2 linked regions of the Nocardioides panacis genome follow. The protein of the gene in region 2 interacts with the protein of the main gene of each other region in a pairwise test. Links are inferred from orthologs where the notes say so. Each region holds a gene or a part of one and is shown on either strand. Other genes may lie near its edges. The genes, in order: ndk and KRR39_RS00165.

Evidence for each region.
Region 1: the proteins of KRR39_RS00165 (region 2) and ndk interact in binary tests that used the Escherichia coli proteins (3 or more experiments, as listed by UniProt). The link is inferred for Nocardioides panacis from one-to-one orthologs.

The regions. Positions count from the first base shown.
Region 1 is NZ_CP077062.1:2,777,922-2,780,961, forward strand. What follows is about bases 312-3,040. They hold ndk (nucleoside-diphosphate kinase), read right to left. Parts: upstream 2,017-3,040; coding sequence 1,606-2,016; downstream 312-1,605. Other genes in these bases: KRR39_RS13505 (rod shape-determining protein), read right to left, coding at 312-743; KRR39_RS13510 (pyridoxamine 5'-phosphate oxidase family protein), read right to left, coding at 894-1,601; KRR39_RS13520 (DUF4233 domain-containing protein), read right to left, coding at 2,072-2,488; KRR39_RS13525 (bifunctional folylpolyglutamate synthase/dihydrofolate synthase), read right to left, coding at 2,485-3,040. In the rest of the region: more of KRR39_RS13505, read right to left, coding at 1-311. UniProt on the Escherichia coli protein: Major role in the synthesis of nucleoside triphosphates other than ATP. The ATP gamma phosphate is transferred to the NDP beta phosphate via a ping-pong mechanism, using a phosphorylated active-site intermediate.
Region 2 is NZ_CP077062.1:27,763-30,817, reverse strand. Bases 310-3,053 are described here. They hold KRR39_RS00165 (5-formyltetrahydrofolate cyclo-ligase), read left to right. Parts: upstream 310-1,270; coding sequence 1,271-1,837; downstream 1,838-3,053. Other genes in these bases: KRR39_RS00160 (penicillin acylase family protein), read right to left, coding at 1,861-3,053; KRR39_RS00170 (UTP--glucose-1-phosphate uridylyltransferase), read right to left, coding at 310-1,213. In the rest of the region: more of KRR39_RS00170, read right to left, coding at 1-309; more of KRR39_RS00160, read right to left, coding at 3,054-3,055. UniProt on the Escherichia coli protein: Involved in the removal of 5-formyltetrahydrofolate.

The sequences.
Region 1 (3,040 bases), 2.8 Mb from region 2 along the record:
ACCTCGGCGGAGGAGACCACGACGGTCTTGGGCAGCCCGGAGATCATGTCCCGACCGCGGACCTCGGCCTCCGGCTCCTGCGGGAGCGGGAACGCCGAGCCGAGGGTCATCTTGATCTCCTCGGCGGTGCGCTCCCCCAGCATCAGGGAGTACTCCTTCTTCATCCAGGCGATGATCGCCTGGTCGAGGTCGTCGCCCGCGGTGCGGATCGAGAGGCTGGTGACGATGCCGCCCAGCGAGATGACCGCGACCTCCGTCGTGCCGCCGCCGACATCGACGACCATGTTGCCGGTGGCCTCGTGGACGGGGAGCCCGGCGCCGATCGCGGCGGCCATCGGCTCCTCGATGATGTAGACCCGGCGGGCGCCGGCCTGGTAGCCGGCCTCCTTGACGGCGCGCTGCTCGACCGCGGTGATGCCGCTCGGCACGCAGATCACCAGGCGGGGCTTGGCGAAGTAGCGGCGGCGGTGCACCTGCTGGATGAAGTAGCGGAGCATCTGCTCGGTGGACTCGAAGTCCGCGATCACGCCGTCCTTGAGCGGGCGGATCGCGGTGATGTTGTCCGGGGTCCGGCCGATCATCCGCTTCGCCTCGTGCCCGACGGCGAGGATCTCGTTCGTCGAGGAGTTCAGCGCGACGACGGACGGCTCGTCGAGGAGCACGCCCTTGCCACGCACGTAGACGAGCGTGTTGGCGGTGCCGAGGTCAACGGCCATGTCGCGGCCGATGATGCTGTTCGCCATGCCTGCGGTCCCTGCTGTCGTCGCCTGTCCGGGTGGGTCGGGGGTACGGCGCACCGACCCCGTCCCAGGGTAAGAGCGCGAACCTCTCCAGCCCCGGACGACACGCGCGTCACACCCGACGCAGGCGGGCGGTTCAGCTGGTGCGGCGGTTCAGGGGCTGCGGCGGTTCAGCGCTGCGACCCGGGCCGTCACGTGCTCCGGCACCGCGGCGACGTCGACGTCCGCGCCGGTGACCGGCTCGCCGGCGCGCAGCCCGAGCGGCAGCACCCCGGCCCACACGCCGCCCGCCTCGACGTCGACGTCCTCGTCGCTCGGGTCGCCGACCCGCCGCTTGACCGAGGCCTCGTGCAGCGGCAGGGCCAGCACCGTGGTGGCGGAGAGCTCCTTGCGGGTCGGCCGGCGCAGCGTCGCGGACCGGCCGGGCGTCACGTGGTCGACCAGCAGGTCCAGGGCGTGCGAGCGCTCGGCCTCACCGGTCACCAGCCGGGGCCGGCCGACGACCACGGCCGAGCGGTAGTTCATCGAGTGGTTGAAGCCGGACCGCGCCAGCACGATCCCGTCGAGCACCGTCATCGTCACGCTGACGTCCTGCCCGGGCGCCTGCACCAGGCTGCGCGAGGCCACCGAGCCGTGCACGTAGAGCGTGCCGCCCTCGTCGGGACCGTCAAGGTCGACGGCGAACACCGTCGGCAGGGCCAGCGGCACCCCGTCGACGACGACGGCGAGGTGGCAGACCAGGGACGCGTCCAGGACGTCGTACAGGGTGTCGCGGTCGGACTGGGCGCGCTCCCTCTCCCGGCGCGGCGTGCTCCGGCCGGTCGGCGAGAGCGGCTGGTCGGCGCGGCGCCCGGCGGTCACGGGGTCACAGACCCGGGAACCAGATGCCGATCTCGCGCGCGGCGGACTCGGGCGAGTCCGAGCCGTGCACGAGGTTCTCGCGGTTGGACAGCGACAGGTCCCCGCGGATCGTGCCCGGAGCGGCCTTGCGGCCGTCGGTCGCGCCGTTCAGCGCGCGCACCACCTCGACGGCCTCGTCGCCCTCGAGCACCGCCGCGAGGAGCGGGCCGGAGGTCACGAAGTCGCGCAGCGGCGGGTAGAAGTCCCGGTCCACGTGCTCGGCGTAGTGCTCGTCGGCCTGGGCCGCGGTGATGGTGCGCAGCTCCAGCGCGACGAGCGAGAGGCCCTTGGCCTCGAAGCGGGACAGCACGTTGCCCACGAGTCCGCGGCGGACGGTGTCGGGCTTGAGCAGGACGAGGGTGCGCTGGGTCGACATGGGCGCCAGCCTAGGGAACCCGCGGCCGACCCGCGAAACCGACCGGTGGCCGGACTCAGTCCTGGGCGCCGTCCTGGGCGCCGTGCTCGGCGCCGTGCTCGGCGCCGTGCTCGGCGCGCCACTGCTCCTCCAGGACGGCGCGCTCGGCCCGCTCCCGGTCGATCGTGGCGCCCATGAAGTAGGAGGTCGCCCAGAGCCCGGCGAAGACCACGCCGAGGAAGAACATAGCGGTGATCAGGAACCCCAGCGCGATCGAGACGACCTGCACCGCCCAGCCCAGGGCGTAGCCCCCGCGCCGGCCGAGCATCCCGGCCGCGACCAGGCACAGCACCGCGAGGCCGAGGCCCAGGGCCAGCGACGCGCCGGTGGCCAGCTCGGTCATCCCGATCGTCACGATGCCGGTCAGGAACAGCACGACCGCCTGGAGCACCAGCATGCCGGCGCACATCGAGCGCCGGATGGAGCGGGTCATCCGCGCCGCCTCCGCGGCCGGAGCAGGTGCCGCGCCTCGCCGACGGTGACCACCGAGCCGGTGACCAGCACGCCGCCGGAGCCGATCGCCTCGCCGAACACGCCGCCCTCCTCGGCGAGGGTGGCCGCCTGCTCGATGGCGTCCTGGATCCGCGGGGCGACGTACACCCGGTCGATGCCGAAGATGCCGCGGGCGACCTCGGCGAGGTCCTCGGCGCGCATCGTGCGGGTGGTGGTGTTCTCGGTGCAGACGATCGCGGCCATCACCGGCTCGAAGGCCGCCAGCACGCCCTCGTAGTCCTTGTCGGCCATCACCCCGACGACCCCGATCAGCGGGTTGAGCAGGAACGAGTCCTCGATCGCGTCCGCGGTGGCCTGCGCGCCGTGCGGGTTGTGCGCGGCGTCCAGCAGGATCGTCGGGCTGCGCCGGATCACCTCGAGGCGGCCGGGCGAGGTCACCTCGGCGAGCGCGTCGCGGACCAGGTCGACGTCGAGCGGCTCCTCGCCGAGGAACGCCTCCACGGCGGCCAGCGCCAGGACCGCGTTCTGCGCC
Region 2 (3,055 bases):
CGCCGACGAGCTTGAAGTGCTTCGGGTCCAGGTCCACGAACGGCACCGCGTCGACGCCGTCCTCCAGCACCAGGTGGTGGCTCTCCTCGAGGCGGTAGCAGTCCGAGCGCAGCACCAGCAGGTCGTTGGTGGTCTTCACCGGCAGGAAGCGGGCCCGGGTCACCTCGATGAGCTGGGCGTCGGCGAACACCTCGACGGCCGCGCCCATCGCCGACTCGATCTGGATCACCTCGGGGCTCGAGGGGTCCGACGGGTCGACGGTCTTGGTGTTCTTGATCAGCGCGAGCCCGAGCACGCCGTCGCGCCGGTCGAGCTCGTCGCGCATCGCCACCAGGTCGAACCACAGGTTGTTGGTGGAGCAGAACTTGTGGCGGGACAGGTCGGCCAGCGCGTCCTGGTCCTCCTCGAGGGTCTGGGCGGTCTCGCGCAGCACGATCCGGCCGTCCGCCGTACGACGGGCGAAGTGGCCGCCCTTGCGGTCGGAGGGGGTACGACGCACCGCCTCGATGGCGAACGGGGCGCCGGAGCGGGCGAACCACTCGGCCACGCCCGGGTCGGGGGTCGCACCGAGGTTGTCGGAGTTGGAGACGAACGCCTGGGTGTAGCCGGCCTCGATGAGCCGGTCGAGCAGGCCGCTGCCGCGCAGCGCGGGGTACAGGTCGCCGTGGCCCGGCGGGCACCACTCGAGGTCCGGGTCGGGCTCCCAGGTGACCGGGGTCAGGTCGTCGGCGCGGAGCTTGGGCTCCTTGTTCTGCAGGAAGTCCAGCGGCAGCCCGTCCGCCGAGAGGTCGTAGCCGGCCAGCGCCTGCGTGGTGTCGGCCGAGGTGCGGAAGCTGTCCATGAACACCAGGGGCAGCCGGACGCCGTACTCCTCGCGGGCCCAGAGCACCTGCCGGGCGATCACGTCGAGGAAGGTCAGGCCCTCGCGCACCTCGAGCAGCGACTTGGCCCGGTCCAGGCCCATCGACGTGCCCAGGCCGCCGTTCAGCTTCACCACGACCGTGCGGCCGAGGCCGTCGACTGGCACCGGGGAGGGCAGGTCGGCGTCCGCCAGCGCGGGGATGTCGACCGGCTCGACGGTGGACTCGGGGATCATCCCGGTCTCGCCGCTCTCCACCATCCGGTAGTAGTGCTCGAAGACGTCGACGGCCACCGGGTCCACGCCCGCGTCCGCCATCTTCGCCCGTGCCTGCTGCAGGCCCTCGTCGCTCATGCGCCGAGGTTACCGACCGGCCCGGGGCGTGCGGAGCCAGTGGGTACCGTCCGGGGTGTGGAAGCCACCGCCGCCCAGAAGCTCGCCCTGCGGGACCAGCTCGTCACCGCCCGCGGGCGCCGGTCGCTGCTGGAGGTGTCCCGGTCGGCGCGGTCCCTCGCCGAGCACCTGCTCGACACCCCGGAGGTACGCCGCGCCGCCACCGTCGCGGCGTACGTCTCGATCGGCACCGAGCCCGGCACCGGCCCGCTGCTCGACGCGCTCACCGCGAGCGGACGGCGGGTGATCCTGCCGGTGGTGCTGCCCGACCTCGACCTCGAGTGGGCGGTGTACGACGGACCGGGTGCCCTGGCCCGCGCACGGCGCGGGCTGCTCGAGCCCACCGGGGAGCGGCTCGGCCTGGACGCGGTCGCCACCGCCGACGTGGTGCTGACCCCGGGACTCGCCGTGGACCGGACCGGGATGCGCCTGGGACAGGGCGGCGGCTGCTACGACCGGGCCCTGGGCCGGGTCCCGGTGGGCACGTTCACCTGCACGCTGCTCTACGACGGCGAGCTGCTCGACGTGGTGCCCTCGGCCCCGCACGACCGGCCGGTGACGGCCGTGGCCACCCCTCCGGCGTGACCCGGCTGCGCCGGCGCTGAGCCTCAGTCGTCGTTCGCGGGGCGCAGCGTCAGCGTCGCGTCGGTGGCCCGCTCGACGGCCCGCGGGCTGGACACCCAGGGCAGCGTCGAGCCGTCGACCCACAGCTTGGTCTGGTCGGCGTAGTGCGGGTCGAACGCGTGCCCGGAGACACCGGTGAGGTTCACCCAGCGCGAGTCGTCCGGGTTCGCGAGGGACACCACCATCCGCATCGACGGCGCCGCGGTCACGGTGTAGTCGTCGGCCGCCGCGTCCCACGCGGTGGCGTCGACGATCTCGCCGCCGCCGCCGACCTGGTAGCCGCCCCGGTTGAACAGCCAGCGCACCGGCGCCGGGACGGTGTCGCCGCCCAGCGCCGGGCTGCGCAGGTCGAGCTGGTGCTGGTGGCCCCACGTCCAGTCGACGGCGCGCCGGGCCTGCCGCCGGACCAGCTCGTCGCGGGCCTGGGCCATCGCCTTCTCGAGGATGTCGTCGCGGGTCTCGATCACGCCGTCGGTGCGGACGTCGTCCCACCAGTGGCTGTCCGGCTGGGCGAGCAGGCGGCGCATCACCTCGAACCAGCGGCCGCCGCCGTCGGGCCAGACCGACTGCTTGAGCTCGTCGTGGAAGGTCAGCGCGAGGGTGTTCTTCCACACCGCGTTGTAGTACGCCGCGGCGGCCGAGCCCGGACCCTGCTTGAAGTCCCAGCCGTTCAGCAGCCGCTGACCGCCGGCGAGGTACTCCGAGGGCATGAAGATCTTCAGCAGGTAGGGCACGAACGTGGGCGCGAACCCGTTGCGGGTGTCCCGCTGGATCCTCGACATGTCCGCGACGCTGACCTTGGCGCGGCGCTGCAGGAGGTCCGCGATCCGCTGGCTGCGGTAGCCCGGCGCCCACGAGTCGCCGAGGTAGTAGGGGTAGTCCGTCCCGATCACCGCCTGGTTGGCGGTCGCGACGAACCCGTCAGAGGGGTTCAGCACGCTGGGCAGCGCCGCGTACGGGACGTACCTGCCGGTCCAGTCGTCGGACTTCAGCCAGCCCAGGGCCGGGTAGTCACCGGTGTTGCCGGACTTGCGGATCGGGATCCGGCCGGGGGCCTGGTAGCCGATGTTGCCGGCCCGGTCGGCGTAGACGAGGTTCTGCGAGGGCACCGCGAAGTCGGCGGCCGCGGCCCGGAACTGCTCCCAGTCGCCCGACTTGTCGATCTCGAAGATCGCGTCC